DNA from 2 places in the Marinococcus sp. LNHM3E3-2.2 genome. Region 2 is predicted to be linked to the other one. Evidence: riboswitches for the same ligand, from Rfam matches in the RefSeq annotation. Region 2 holds a riboswitch; the other holds the start of a gene.
What was found. Region 2 has a riboswitch for S-adenosylmethionine ahead of metK (methionine adenosyltransferase). Riboswitches for the same ligand answer to the same signal wherever they lie in the genome.
Positions count from the first base shown of each region.

Region 1: it holds a riboswitch for S-adenosylmethionine, as region 2 does, so the genes downstream of both, ACTRXF_RS09945 (methionine biosynthesis PLP-dependent protein) here and metK (methionine adenosyltransferase) in region 2, are expected to answer to the same signal.

Region 1 covers NZ_JBQLIC010000006.1:88,452-95,992, reverse strand. The annotation lists gene ACTRXF_RS09975 (hypothetical protein) at 1-17, shown strand, start outside; gene ACTRXF_RS09970 (metallophosphoesterase) at 335-1,099, shown strand; gene ACTRXF_RS09965 (YpdA family putative bacillithiol disulfide reductase) at 1,112-2,098, shown strand; gene ACTRXF_RS09960 (asparaginase) at 2,132-3,106, opposite strand; gene prsW (glutamic-type intramembrane protease PrsW) at 3,210-3,857, shown strand; gene ACTRXF_RS09950 (hypothetical protein) at 3,881-4,045, shown strand; SAM riboswitch class I at 4,104-4,210, shown strand; gene ACTRXF_RS09945 (methionine biosynthesis PLP-dependent protein) at 4,303-5,406, shown strand; gene ACTRXF_RS09940 (bifunctional homocysteine S-methyltransferase/methylenetetrahydrofolate reductase) at 5,439-7,280, shown strand; gene ACTRXF_RS09935 (flagellar brake protein) at 7,328-7,541, shown strand, end outside.
Region 2 covers NZ_JBQLIC010000021.1:16,400-23,940, forward strand. The annotation lists gene ACTRXF_RS15570 (MalY/PatB family protein) at 1-524, shown strand, start outside; gene ACTRXF_RS15575 (YwpF family protein) at 521-991, shown strand; gene ytkD (RNA deprotection pyrophosphohydrolase) at 1,049-1,540, shown strand; gene pckA (phosphoenolpyruvate carboxykinase (ATP)) at 1,623-3,206, opposite strand; gene ACTRXF_RS15590 (thiol-disulfide oxidoreductase DCC family protein) at 3,386-3,781, shown strand; SAM riboswitch class I at 3,829-3,936, shown strand; gene metK (methionine adenosyltransferase) at 4,087-5,301, shown strand; gene putP (sodium/proline symporter PutP) at 5,352-6,833, opposite strand; gene ACTRXF_RS15605 (sigma-54 interaction domain-containing protein) at 7,198-7,541, shown strand, end outside.

The DNA of each region.
Region 1 (7,541 bases), on a different contig from region 2:
TAAGTATGTTTCAGTAGAAATGAACGCGGCAGAAGTTTCTGTCAGTGGTGAAGATAAAAGAAGGCCGACAAAACAGGCAATCACGCCAAAAATCATTAATACAAACGGCCAGGTGAGCGGTTTTTTTCTGAACAGAAAATATAAAAGCAAAAAAAAGCCTCCTCCAAATAAAGCGGCTCCTGCTAAAAAGACAATAAGATCCATCGTTTAAATACCTTCTTTCCGGTCAGTTTTTCCCTTACATAAGTATAGCGGAGATAAACGGTATACGTATACTCGTTTTTAAATTGTCCGGAAACGTTCAAATTTTATAAAGGAAAAGAGGGGTTCCATCATGAAAAAATGGCTGCTGGCTCCTCTTCTTTTTTCTGTGCTGTATGCCGGCAGAGTCCTGCAGGAAACATGGCAGAATAAAGTAAGAACTCATGAGCTGGAATATAAAAATCTGCCGCCGGAGGTGGAGGGCTCCTCCATTTTTTTCATCACCGATATTCACCGCCGGCGGGTATCGCCTGCATTATTCGGGCAGCTCGAACGGAAGCCTGATCTGGTTATTATTGGCGGCGACCTGACCGAGCTGGGCGTGCCAGCCGAACGTATCAGACAGAATCTCCGCCTGCTCCGCAGTCATGCCCCGGTCGTGTTTATCTGGGGAAACCACGATCTGCAGGTGGGCCGCAGATGGCTTAGGCCGCTTCTGCATCAGGAGGGGATCGAAATTCTTGAAAAAAATAAATACACGTTAAAGGAAAGTGATTTTACGATCGCTTCCTTCGGAGAGGAACGCTTTTACGAATCCTACCGTAATCCGGCACTTGTGCCAGAGGCAGACCTACTTATTGCCCACAATCCGGAAGCGTATTACCGGTACGGCCCTTTTTCCGAACGGGCGGTGTATATGCTTACTGGGCATACCCATGGCGGTCAAATCCGGCTTTTCGGCTGGGGGCCGAAATTAAAGGGGGGCTGGTACGATGAAAAATACCAGGCTTTGTTTATCAGCAACGGCTACGGCACGACCAGCATACCGATGCGCCACGGTGCCCCGGCGGAAACGCACCTGTTTGTGCTGAGAAACAGTCATTCCAACAGTGAATAAAGGAGTATGAATATGAATGAGCAAGTAATTATTATTGGGGGCGGGCCTTGCGGTCTGGCAGCAGCGATCGCATTAAAGCGCCGGGGAATTGATGCAGCTATTATCGAAAAGAAAAATATTGTCCACAGCATTTATGAGTACCCCGTACACCAGACGTTTTTCAGCTCTGCGGATAAACTTGAAATCGGCGGCCATCCTTTTCCGGTTGTAGACCGAAAGCCCCGGCGCCAGGAGGCTTTAGTTTATTACCGCAAAGTAGCAGAAGCGGAAAAACTGCGTATTTACAATTACGAAGAAGTGCAGACGATCCTGGAAACGGAGGAAGGTTATCTGGTGCAAACTGAAACGCTGCAGGGAGGAATCCGGGAGTGGAAAGCTCCTCACGTTATTATAGCCACCGGCTACTATGATAATCCAAATCACATGGGCGTGCCTGGAGAAAGCCTGCCGCATGTAAAGCATTACTTTGAAGAAGCCCATCCTCATTTTAACCAGAAAATCGTTATTATCGGCGGGAGAAATTCAGCTGTAGACGCTGCTCTTGCTCTTGAGCAGGTGAACGCTCAGGTGACGGTTCTCTACCGGGGAGAGGAGTATTCTAAAAGCATTAAGCCGTGGATCCTCCCCGATTTTCAGGCAATGGTCCGGCGCGGCGCAGCCCGGATGGAATTTGAAGCAGACGTGGTGCGTATTGAGCCCGATCAGGTTGTTTATGAACAAGGGGGCGTCTCCCATTCTGTGCCGGCTGATTTTGTTTTCGCCATGACCGGCTATCATCCATCGAGAGCTTTTTTCCGCCAGCTCGGTATTGCTGTTGATGAACAGTCAGGCCGTCCGTTCTTTGATGAGGAAACGATGGAAACAAACCGGGAAAACGTTTATATTGCCGGAGTTATAGCCGCAGGAGATGAAGCGAACGAGATATTTATCGAAAACGGACGCTTTCATGGAGAGAAAATAGCGGAAAATATAGCACGAAAAAAAGCCACTTCGTTTTAATAAACTGGTGGCTTTTTTAATGTGCAGGGGATGCTACTCAATGTGTTCAAAGCAGTCGCGGATAGCTTCGAGCGGCCGTTTTTCATCGAGGGCAGCGAGCAGCTTCAGGCGCGCCTTCTGGCCGTTCAGCCCGTTCGTAAAAATAACGCCCTTTTGCTTCAACTGGTAGCCGCCTCCTTCATAGCTGTAGGTAGCCTGGACGACACCGCTGTGGCAGCGGGAGACAAGGACCACAGGCACCTGTTTGGCAATCGAATCCTCAAGCAGTGGCACGATGGTTGGAGGAATGTTGCCCTGGCCGAATGCTTCGATAATAATACCGTCAAGCGGCTGGTCAAGCAGCGGGGAAAGCAAAGCAGCATCCATGCCGGCTGCCATTTTTAAAAGGAGGACCTTCTTATTCATATGGACCGGCGAAAAATGCTCGCGGCTTGCCGGGTAGTGATGGATAAATATTTCGTTGTTAGTCACAAAGCCGAGCGGACCGTATTGCGGACTCTGAAATGTGGCAATATTGGACGAATGGGTTTTTGTCACGTTTTTTGCAGAATGGATTTCTTCGTTTAAAACGACGAGAACTCCGATGCTCCGGGCTTTCTCGCTTGCGGCAGTACGGACCGCTGCCAGGAAATTCTGGGGGCCGTCAGCGCTGATTTCATTGCTTGAACGCATTGCGCCTGTCACTACCACCGGCAGGTCTTTGTCATGAAAAAGATCGAGCGCATATGCAGTTTCTTCCAAGGTGTCGGTTCCATGCGTAATGACGACACCGTCATATGTATCCTCGGAAAGCTTTTCAAGCATATGCTCGTGTAAGGAGAGCATGTGCTCCGGAGTAATATGAGGAGACGGGAGATGCAGGAAATCGCTCGTAACAATCTCAGCAATTTGATTGGCAATGCGGCTCCAGTGGCTTAAAGGGTTGTGAAGCCCCGGCTCCACGCCGCTTTCTTCTGTCTGGGTCATGGCGATCGTGCCGCCTGTGTGGATAACTAGTATTTTTTTCATTTCAATTCCTCCTCGTCGGCCCGGCTGTGGCTGGCATTATTCTTTTACGAATTTGAACATAGCATGATACGATACGTTTAACAAGAGAGGGTGAGAACGAAAGGTGATCGCACTGATTATGGCGGCCCTGGCGCCGGCTGTTGCTTTACTGATATATTTCACATTAAAACGCCGGGCGGACGTGGAGCGGAGGCTGCCGGTCATCCGTGCGTTTGTCATAGGGGTACTGATTGTATTCCCGGTGCTTGTGATCGAACATGCGCTTGAAACAGAAGGGGTAAGCATGCCGCTTTTTGCGGCGCAGTATACCCAGGCGGCCTTGCTAGAGGAAGGCATCAAGTTTTTCCTCCTGTATACGTTTGTGCTTCGATTTGCTCCGATTAAAAATACTTACGACGGTGTTATTTACGGGCTTTCCCTGTCGCTTGGCTTTGCTTCGCTTGAAAACATCCTGTACTTAATTGCAAACGGCATAGAAACGGCTGTTACCAGAGCGCTGCTGCCAGTGACGGTGCATGCGCTCCTGGGTGTGATTATGGGTTATTATGCGGTATCAGCGAAACGCGCCTCCTGTCATGGTAGGCGCCTCTTCTCTTTTTTTCTTGCTCTTGCGATTCCGCTTATCTTCCACGGGCTGTACGACTATATATTAAGCGCTTCTTTAGGCAATATTCTGTATTATCTTATCCCGTTCATGCTATTTTTGTGGTGGTTTGCGTTGTCGAAAGCAAATAAAGCCAATGCGAAATAACAACTCGAAAGGACGAAGCTACTATGTCAGAAGACCGCCGTTACCGCGTTGTTATCCGCTGTCCAAAATGTGGGGAAAAGTACATTCTACGCGGCAGAAAGAACAAGGCCGGGGAAATGGAAACAGGTTTTCGCCGCTGCGTCTGCGGCAATGAAAACCAGCTGCATGTTGATATTGCACCGGAATAAAAAGGTTACTTGCAATATCGATTCGTTTCATGTACTTTGGAAAGTAATCATATAACGTTTCTTATCAAGAGAGATGGAGGGATCGGCCCTTGGAAGTCTCAGCAACCAGCCGCAGGTGAAGCGGTCAGGTGCTAACTCCTGCAAGCTGTGCTTGCGAGATGAGAAGAAGTATTGCATGCCAAGGTCTTCTTCTGTCTAAGGAAGAAGGCCTTTTCGTACATTTAATGCATTAATTTTACAGAAATGAGGGCTGTGACATGTCAAAGCAACTGCAGATAGAAACCATCCTGGCACAACTGGGTAATAATTCCGACCCGCGGACCGGAGCGATCAATCCTCCTGTTTATTTTTCCACAGCGTATAAACATACAGGTATAGGAGAATCGACGGGATACGACTATTCCCGGACGGCCAACCCGACGAGGGACCTGCTTGAAAACGGTATCGCCGCGCTTGAAGGAGGTAAACACGGGTTTGCCCTCAGCTCGGGGATGGCTGCGATCCAGACGCTGTTTGCGATATTTGAAACCGGTGATGAAGTGATTGCAACAAGCGATATTTACGGAGGCACGTACCGTCTGTTCGAAGAAGGATGGCGGCACTGGGGCGTCACGGTTACATACGGTGACCCGAGGGATCTCGAAGCATTTGAACAGCTGATAACAGATAAAACAAAAGCGCTGTTTATCGAGACGCCGACGAACCCGCTGATGCAGGAAGCGGATCTGAAGGAGCTTTCGCTGCTCGCGAAAAAGCACGATGCCTGGCTTATTGTGGACAATACGTTTTATACGCCAGTGCTTCAGCGCCCGATAGAAGAAGGGGCGGACATTGTGGTGCACTCGGCTTCGAAATATTTAGGGGGACACAATGACTTGATTGCCGGACTGATTGTATCCAATGTGGACGAGCTTTCTGAAAAAATTGGGGCACTTCAAAACGGCATGGGTACAATTTTAAGCCCGTTTGATTCCTGGCTGCTGATGCGGGGGATGAAAACCTTAAAACTACGCATGAAGCAGCATACAGAAAACGGCACAGCCATCGCAGAGTATCTCAGCGGTCATGAAAAGGTAACAGACGTGCTTTACTCGGGCCGGGGTGGAATGCTCTCCTTCCGTCTTGAAAACGAAGAGTGGGTGGATTCATTTTTACGAAACATTAAAATCATCACGTTTGCAGAAAGTCTGGGCGGGGTTGAAAGCTTTATTACGTATCCGGCAACACAGACACACGCAGATATGCCGGAAGCGGTACGGGTTCAAAACGGCGTTGATAACCGTCTTCTCCGCTTCAGCATCGGCATAGAGGATAAGGACGATTTAATTGAAGATCTCGAACAGGCGCTCAGAGCGCTGTAACTCATAAGCACAAGCAGGAGAGGGGCAAGGCTATGAACGTACTCGAAAAACTCGATTCCTCGATTTTGATCGGCGACGGGGCAATGGGCACGTATCTTTACCAGAAAGGCTATAAGGGCTCGTTTGAAGCTATGAATTTAACGGACCCTGAGGCTGTGGAGCATGCTCACCGGGAATACGCAGAAGCCGGGGCGGATATTCTCCAGACAAATACCTACGCGGCGAACCGGGTGAAGCTTGAAGGCTACGGGCTTGAAGATAAAGTGCAGGATATTAACCGGGCCGGCGTGCGGCTGGCTAGGAAGGCTTCCGGCGGCTCGGCTTATGTATTTGCTACAGTCGGAGGGATTAAAGGCGTTCAGGTGAGCGAACATTCAGATGGGTTTCTAAATCAGGCGCTGCAGGAACAGGTGAATGTCTTTTTGGCGGAACCGGTGGATGGTCTGCTGCTCGAAACGTTTTACGACCTCCCCGAGCTTCTGCAGATCGTCCGTTACATCCGCAGTAAAGATGAAGAGATTCCTGTTATTGCCCAGGTGGCACTTGGTGATGTCGGCGTCATGCATGGGGGAGTGCAGATCACTGAAGCCTTCAGCCGGATCGAGGATGCCGGCGCTTCAGTGGTCGGACTCAACTGCAGGATGGGCCCGTATCATATATTGAAATCGCTTGAGCAGGCGGAATTAACCGGACGGGCATATTATTCGGCTTATCCTAACGCCAGTCTTCCAAACTGGTATGACGGTCGTTACGTGTACCAGTCCAACCCGGAGTACTTTTATAAGCAGGCTTTCCGCTTTAAAGAACAGGGCATCCGTCTGATTGGCGGCTGCTGCGGAACGACGCCTGAGCATGTCCGCATGATAGCGGAAGCTGTTAAACACGACGTTCCGGAAAAGACGAAGCGCCCGGTAAAGGTAAAAGCTCCGGCGGCTAAGGCGACAGCCGATAAGGAACCGGTTGTGCCCCTCCATGAAAAAGTGAAAACTGAGAAAACGGTCATCGTAGAGCTTGACCCACCGAAAAAACTGAAAACAGGAAAATTTATACGCGGATCCCAGGCGCTTCATGACGCAGGGGCGGATGCAGTTACGCTTGCCGATAATTCCCTTGCTTCCCCGCGGATTGACAATCTCGCTATGGGGGCAATGCTCAAGCAGCAGACCTCTGCCAGGCCACTTTTGCATATCGCCTGCCGGGACCGGAATCTGATCGGCCTGCAGTCCCATCTGCTGGGGCTTCACACAATTGGCGTGCGGGACCTGCTGGCGATTACCGGCGATCCTTCGAAGGTCGGGGATTTTCCAGGGGCGAAGTCTGTATATGATGCGAACTCCGTATCCCTTATCTCTCTGATACGGGAAATGAACGAAGGGCGGCTGTTTTCCGGGAAGTCCCTTGGAGAAAAGACGAATTTCTCCATCGGGGGAGCGTTTAACCCGAATGTGCTTCATATTGATAAAGCTGTAAAAAGGCTGGAAAAGAAAGTGAATGCAGGGGCGCATTATTTTATGAGCCAGCCGGTGTATGACATTGAACGGATTGAAACGATCCATGAAGCGGTCAGGGGACTAGGAGCGCCCGTGTTTATCGGCATCATGCCTCTTGTGAGCGCGGGAAATGCAGAGTTTCTTCACAATGAGGTTCCGGGGATTCAGTTAACCGGGGATACGCGGAAGCGGATGGCGGCCTGCGGGAACGATTCCGAAGCAGCCCAACGGGAAGGCATCGCTATCGCAAAAGAACTGATTGATGAAACGCTCCGCTATTTTAACGGTATTTATTTAATCACACCGTTTCTGCGCTATGAAATCACGGCCGAGCTGACAAAATATGTACGGGAGCAGGCTGGTGCCGGTGCCACAGAAATTTAACACTGTTTCTTTTTATCCGATATATATAGTAAAAGGGGTTTTAGCTATTGTACGAGATTGGAAGCGTTTGGCATCTGCATGAAAACATAAAAACGAAAGAACCACATGACAACGATACCCAATATAAATCCCAGCTGCTTGATGCAGATGAACATACGTTCACGATTGCTATGCCTGCAGAAAAAGAGACTGGTAAAATTATTTCCTTTCAGGCAGGCAGAGCAGTTCATGTATGGTTTGTCGGGGAGGATAGTGCTGTTT
Region 2 (7,541 bases):
TGGAAACCATCACCTGCATGGCGCCGAGCAAAACCTTTAATCTTGCAGCCCTGCAGCTGTCCTATGTGGTTTTTGAGAAAAAAGCTTCACAAAAAGCATACGAAGCCCATCTGCAGCGTAATTTTGTCGGAATCGACAACCCGTTCGCCACAGTAGCTGCGGAAGCCGCATACCGGCATGGGAGCGAGTGGCTGGAAGAACTGCTCGTTCATCTGCGGGAAAACGTTGATTATTTAAAGGATCAACTGGAGTCGGCAATTCCGGAAGCGCACGTTATTAAGCCGGAAGGGACGTATCTTGTCTGGATTGATCTCCGTAACCTTGGGATGGATAAAAAAGAGCTGGAGGAATGGCTGCGCAAAGAAGCAGGGGTAGCTCTTAGTGACGGGCATATCTTTGGCGATGAAGGTGCTGGCTTTGTCCGCATTAACGTGGCCTGCCCACGCACGCATATCGATGAGGGCGTACGCCGCTTAAAAGAAGCATATGAACGAACAATTCAGGCCGCCGGCCGTAAATCATGAAAACGTTCCGTCTAGTCCGCCTCAGCCTGTTTCAAAAAGACGGTGACGCAATTGAAATGCATGAGATAAAAATGAAAGAAGGGCTCATTATTAATCGGGAGGAGCCTGATAGATCATGGCTCCTTGATGCGGTCATACCTACAGAATATGAAGACATTATTCACGAGTGGGAAAGACACGAAGAGGAAATGCTGATGGAAGCGGTCATCACTCATCCTGACAATGCCCCGGCGCTTTTGAGGGGAGTTGTGAAAAAAACGACGAGACTCGAGCATTCTCTTGGCGTTTTAATCCAGGCGTATATGGCTGGAAAAGATGAAAATATCACCGAACTGATATTGAAAGAGCTGATTACCGAAGGGTATGAAGGAGATCAGCTTATGGAAGAGTTTCACGAGCGAAAAAACGATCAGCGCTCCTGGTCTAAAGCAATGGCGGCAAGATTATACAGCCGCCAGGAAAAATAAATGCCCCCGGAGAGATGATAGAAGTGGAGTGATACGTATGTGTGAGGAACTGGCCATATGACGACCTGCTATAAATTCCGGGACTACTACAATAACGAAGTGGAATTGGCGTTAAACGACACTCCATTTTCAGACAAGCCGGGACATGTATGGGTTATATGCTTATATGCCGGCAAGTGGCTGCTCACTCGTCACTCCCAGCGCGGGCTGGAGTTTCCGGGCGGGAAGATCGAAGAGGGAGAAGCCCCCGAAGAAGCAGCTGTACGGGAGGTTGATGAGGAAACCGGAGGCCGGGTTGAAGTGATACGCTCTCTTGGCCAGTACAAGGTGGCTGGCCGGAGTGAAGACGTAATAAAAAATATATACATCGCTGTGGTGGAGTCGCTGATTCCTCATGAGGATTATATGGAAACAGACGGTCCGGTGCTGATAGAAACACTTCCAAGTAATATTCGTGACCATCCCGGCTACAGCTTTATTATGAAAGACGAAGTGCTTCCCCGTAGTGTGAAATATGCGGAGGAAGCAGGATATATTACATTAAAATAAAAGGAACCGGTGCCTGCATATAAACAGGCACCGGTTCCTTTTTGACGTATTGCATCTTCCTGACGCCGATGAAAAATAGCTCCTACAACTGGGTTGGTCCCGCGTCTGCGATAGAAGCAGGCACGTCGTAAAACCGCTTGAAATTTTCCGCAAACTTGCGGGCAAGCATGCGGGCCTGAACCTCATAGTCGCCGGCTTCTGCCCACATTTTTTTCGGCTGAAGCATATCTTCGGGAACTCCGGGGCAGGACTCAGGGATATGCAGTCCGAAAATAGGATCCTCGACCGTGGCTGTATCAGTCAGCTCTCCGTTGAGGGCTGCCTGCACCATAGCCCGGGTGTATGAAAGATCCATGCGGCTGCCGACTCCGTAACCGCCGCCGCTCCATCCGGTGTTCACCAGAAAGACAGGCACATTGTGTTCATCAATTTTTTCACCGAGCATTTCTGCATAGACAGAAGCCTGCCGTGGAAGAAACGGTGCCCCAAAGCAGGTGGAAAAGGTTGCTTCCGGAGAAGTGACGCCTCTTTCCGTGCCGGCGAGCTTGCTTGTGTAGCCGCTGAGGAAATGGTACATGGCCTGCTCCTTCGTCAATCTGCTGATTGGCGGAAGAACGCCGAATGCATCTGCAGTTAAAAAAATGATCGCCGAAGGATGACCGGCTGTGCCGGAGGGAACAATCCCATCGACATGTTCAATCGGATAAGCCGCCCTTGTGTTTTCCGTGATCTGAGTATCCGTGTAGTCAACTTTTCCACTGGCATCGTCTATCCCAACGTTTTCAAGTACAGCGCCAAAACGGATAGCGTTCCAGATCTGTGGTTCTTTCTGTTTGGACAGATTCGAGCATTTTGCGTAGCATCCGCCTTCGATATTAAAAATACCGTTTTCGGACCATCCGTGTTCATCGTCGCCGACCAAAAGCCGGGAAGGATCTGCGGAAAGGGTTGTTTTTCCGGTGCCGGAAAGACCGAAAAACAAAGCGCTTGCGCCATCACTGCCGATGTTTGCCGAGCAGTGCATCGGCAGTACGTTTTGTTCAGGAAGCAGGTAGTTCATGACAGAAAAGATTGATTTTTTCATTTCTCCGGCGTATTCTGTGCCGCCGATTAAAATTGTGCGCTGCGCAAAACTGATGACGATAAATGTTTCCGACGAGGTGCCGTCTGTCTCAGGATTTGCTTTGCATTCCGGTGCAGCTATGAGCGTAAAGGGCGGAGCAGAAGGATTTTCTCTTCCGTCTGGTCGGATAAACAGCTGCCGGGCGAACAATTGATGCCAGGCGCAGGAGGTGATGACCCGGACAGGAAGCTGGTAGTCGGGGTCAGCTCCGGCTAGGGCGTCGCTTGCAAATACTTCATTCCGGCTGTTCAAATGAGCCGTCACTTTTTTATAAAGCCGTTCAAACACTTCTTCGGACATTGGTTGGTTTACGTTTCCCCAGTCAATATAAGGAGAACTGCCGGGCTCATCGACAATATATTTATCTTTTGGAGACCGTCCGGTGTATTTGCCTGTTTTCACGGCAAGAGCACCTTCTGCTGTAAGTGAGCCCTCCTGCAGAGCCAGCGAGCGCTTCACAAGCGCAGGGACAGAGAGATTCCATTGGACGTGCGCTTCATTCAATAGATTTGTTTCGGGTTTGGAAGCGAACGGCGGCTTCATAAACAATCACTCCTTTAATGAGGGGGAAGTTGGATTTATTCATCATGAATGATGGATAGAATATAAAATAGTGTAACACATTTAGTTTAATAGTACATACTTATTCGTTAAAAAAGTTCATGAATATTTTTAGGACTAAGAGGGAAAAGATGTAGGAAAGCAATGAAAGGGGAACAACTATGGAACAACAACCGGAATTTATTGTATTCTATGATAGTGATTGTCCGTTATGCACCAGATTCCATACTTATCTCTCGGCGATAGATAAGACGAACAGGGTGAAATGGAAGCCTATATATGATGAGGATTTATTTGAAAAGTACCCGATGCTCAAGGGAGAGCCGCTTGAAGAGCAGATGCACAGTGTAGAGGATAATACGTACGTATACGCTGGTTATTATACGGTGAAAAAATTATGTTATACTATTCCGGCTTTGAAGCCGCTGAAGGCAGTATTTTTACTGCCGGGAGTAGAAACGCTTGGCCGCAAGCTGTATCATACTGTTTCTGTAAATCGGTATCAGTGGTTTCATTTCCTTTGCGATGACAAAACGTGCCAGCGCGGAGGGCACTAGGTTTGACATCAAATAGGGTTTGCGTTAAGATTTTGTACGAACGGATACTCTTATCCTGAGCAGGTGGAGGGACAGTCCCTGAGAAGCCCAGCAACCATCCGGTAACGGAAAGGTGCTAACCTGGAGAGGCAGACAGATGCCTTGAAAGATAAGAGGCGAAAAAGCTGAACTGACAGCCCCTTTTCCCTCAATTTTTGGGACAAGGGGCTTTTCTTGTACACAACGGCCTACTGCCGTTTTCTTTTCGTCTACCCGAAGAATGGGAGAGTACAACCGTAGCAGGCAGTTAAAAAGGAGGCAGCAGCGTGTCTACAATTGGACGACGTTTATTTACGTCGGAATCTGTTACAGAAGGACACCCGGACAAGGTGTGTGATCAGATTTCCGACGCGATTTTGGATGCAATTTTAAAGGATGATCCGAATGCCCGGGTGGCAGCGGAAACAGTAGTAAATACTGGTCTCGTATTAGTGGCAGGAGAAATATCGACATCTACATACGTGGATATTCCTAAAATTGCCAGGGAAACTTTGAAAGACATCGGTTATACACGGGCAAAATATGGCTTCGATTACGAAACGTGCTCGGTTTTGACGTCTATAGATGAGCAGTCGGCCGACATTGCCCAGGGCGTTGATGAGGCGCTTGAAACCCGTGAAGGATCGATGACCGAGGATGAACTGGAATCGATCGGAGCGGGGGACCAGGGCTTGATGTTTGGGTATGCAGATAATGAAACCGATGAACTCATGCCGTTGCCGATCTCGCTTGCGCACAAGCTGGCAAGTCAGTTAACAAAAGTCCGGAAGGACGGCAATCTTTCGTATCTGCGTCCGGATGGAAAAACGCAGGTTACCGTGGAATACGGAGACGACGGGAAGCCGCTCCGGGTGGAAACGATCGTTATTTCTACCCAGCATTCGGATGACGTAACGCTTGCACAGATTGAAGAGGATATGCACAAATACGTTATCGAGCCGGTAGTGCCGGCAGAGCTTCTCGACGCTAAAACCAACTATTTCATAAACCCGACCGGCCGCTTTGTTATTGGCGGACCGCAGGGGGACGCCGGCCTTACCGGACGAAAAATCATTGTTGATACGTACGGAGGCTATGCCCGTCACGGCGGCGGTGCGTTTTCCGGTAAAGACCCGACAAAGGTCGACCGTTCCGCCTCGTATGCAGCCCGGTATGTAGCCAAAAATATTATTGCAGCAGGTCTTGCAGATAAATGCGAGGTTCAGCTGGCGTATGCGATCGGAGTAGCTCAGCCTGTCTCCATTTCAATCGCTACATTTGGTACGGGAAAAGTATCAGAAGAGGTGCTCGTAAAGCTTGCCAATGAAAACTTTGACCTCCGGCCGGCAGGCATCATCAAAATGCTTGATCTCCGCCGGCCGATTTACAGGCAGACAGCCGCTTACGGGCACTTTGGACGTCATGACGTTGATCTGCCCTGGGAACGCACGGACAAAGCGGCAGCGCTTCAGGAACAGGCATTCACCGAAAAACAGCAGTAAATATAATAAATACCCGCTCCTGTCTATACCAGGAAGCGGGTATTTTTTGCTCAGTTTTTCTCCGTATACGTGCCGACAGAATCAAATTCAGTTTGAATTTTGTCTGAAGGCTTCGGCCCAAGCAGGCTGACGGCAATGATGATTAAGACGTTGATCAAGAAGCCTGGCACAATTTCATAGAGATCAAACAATCCTCCGGAAAGCTGAACCCAGATAATGACGGTGGTGCCGCCGGCGATCATCCCGGCAAGCACACCCCACATGCTCGTCCGGCGCCAGAATAAGGAGAAAAGCATTGCAGGCCCGAATACTGCGCCGAACCCGGCCCATGCGTAGCTTACAAGTTCAAGTACCGTGCTTCCCGGGTTGGAGGCGAGCAGCAGGGCGACGAGGGCGATGACGATAACGCCAATCCGGCCGACCCAGACGAGCTCGCGGTCAGAAGCTTTGGGGCGGAGCATCCCTTTATAAAAGTCTTCCGCAAGGGCACTGGAGGATACAAGCAGCTGGGAGTCCACCGTGCTCATAATAGCAGCGAGAATCGCTGCGAGAAGAACGCCGGACACCCACGGATTAAAAAGTACCTGGGTAAACAGAATAAAGACGGTTTCCTGATTCCCTTCTCCGAGCTGGGCGTTGCCGGAGAAGTAAGCAATACCGATAAATCCTGTAAAAATAGCACCGAGAAGAGAAATAACCATCCAGCTCATACCTACAAACCGGGCCATCGGAATTTCTTTTTCGGAACGTATCGCCATAAACCTCGTAATGATATGCGGCTGGCCGAAGTACCCGAGCCCCCAGGCAAGCAGGGAGACCACAGAAATAACACTCACATTCGTAAAGGCACTTAACGCATCCGGATTAATGGATGCCACGGTCTGGACAGAATTTCCCCATCCACCAATTTCTATAACGGCAGCGATCGGAACAGCAACGAGCGCCAGAAACATCAGAATGCCCTGGATAAAGTCAGTCCAGCTGACGGCCATAAATCCACCGAGGAACGTATACGTAATAATAACAGCGCCGCCGATCCAAAGAGCTGCCTGATAGGAAAGGCCGAACGAACTCACAAACAGGGTGGCGCCCCCGACCAGTCCGGAAGAGGTATAAAAAGTAAAGAAAATAAGTATAAATAATGCCGAAACAATTCGCAGTGCTTTTGTTTTATCGTGGAAGCGGTTTTCAAGAAAGTCGGGTATCGTAATTGAATCGTTGGCGATGATTGTATACCTGCGGAGTCTTCTCGCCTGAAACTGCCAGTTCAAATAAGCTCCAATGGTAAGGCCGATCGGCAGCCATATCTCACTCATCCCGCCGAGATACATGGCCCCTGGCAGGCCGAGCAGAAGCCAGCTGCTCATGTCAGACGCACCGGCACTGAGCGCAGCTACGGGTCCGTTCAATTTTCGTCCGCCTAAAACGTAATCCGAGAGGTTATTGGTCAGCTTGTAGAATAAAAAACCAATGCTAAGCATTACAATAAGGTAAACGATAAATGTCACAATTGTTGGTACAGAAATATCCATTTAGGTGCTCTCCTTTTTTGATTTAACATAACTGATTGCTGCTAAAACCACAGTAATCGGCATGGGTATTAATATTAGCAGCCATGTGAATAATGTTATTCCTTCCATTCAGTACACCTCCCCTTGAATGTACTATTATATGTTGCAAGAATAGTGCCAATATTCTTAACTTCAACAGGCCTTAACAAAACCGGCGGAGACGTCCATTATAATTGAATACTTCGGTGGATAGAAGCACAAATAGAAAAATTAAGAGATTAAAGGTGCAAAATTTTGCATTCCTAAGTTTTGGGATTTTGCGTACGGAGACTTCGCACTTCATGATAAAATCAGAGCAAGAATAAATTACAAAGAGGGTGGGTCCATGGTATATCAAGGTACGAATTCGTTATCCTATCCTGAGCTGAACGATGTGTTTGATCATTTAATGGTAAAAATGGATCAGGGGATCCGTGTTATTGATGCAGATGAAAACCTGATTATTTATAATGACAAAATGCGTGAAATTGAGTCCATGACATACGAAGATTTTAATAATAAAGGTATGATGGACGTTTTCCTTTTCGAGCATGAACGTGACAGCAGACTGCTCCAGGCTATCAAACAGGGAGTGGAAACGAGAGAAAAAAAACAGCATTATACAACGAGCCGTGGGAAAAACATCACGACTATCAACGAAATTTTTCCGATTTATTCTGGGGGACGGAT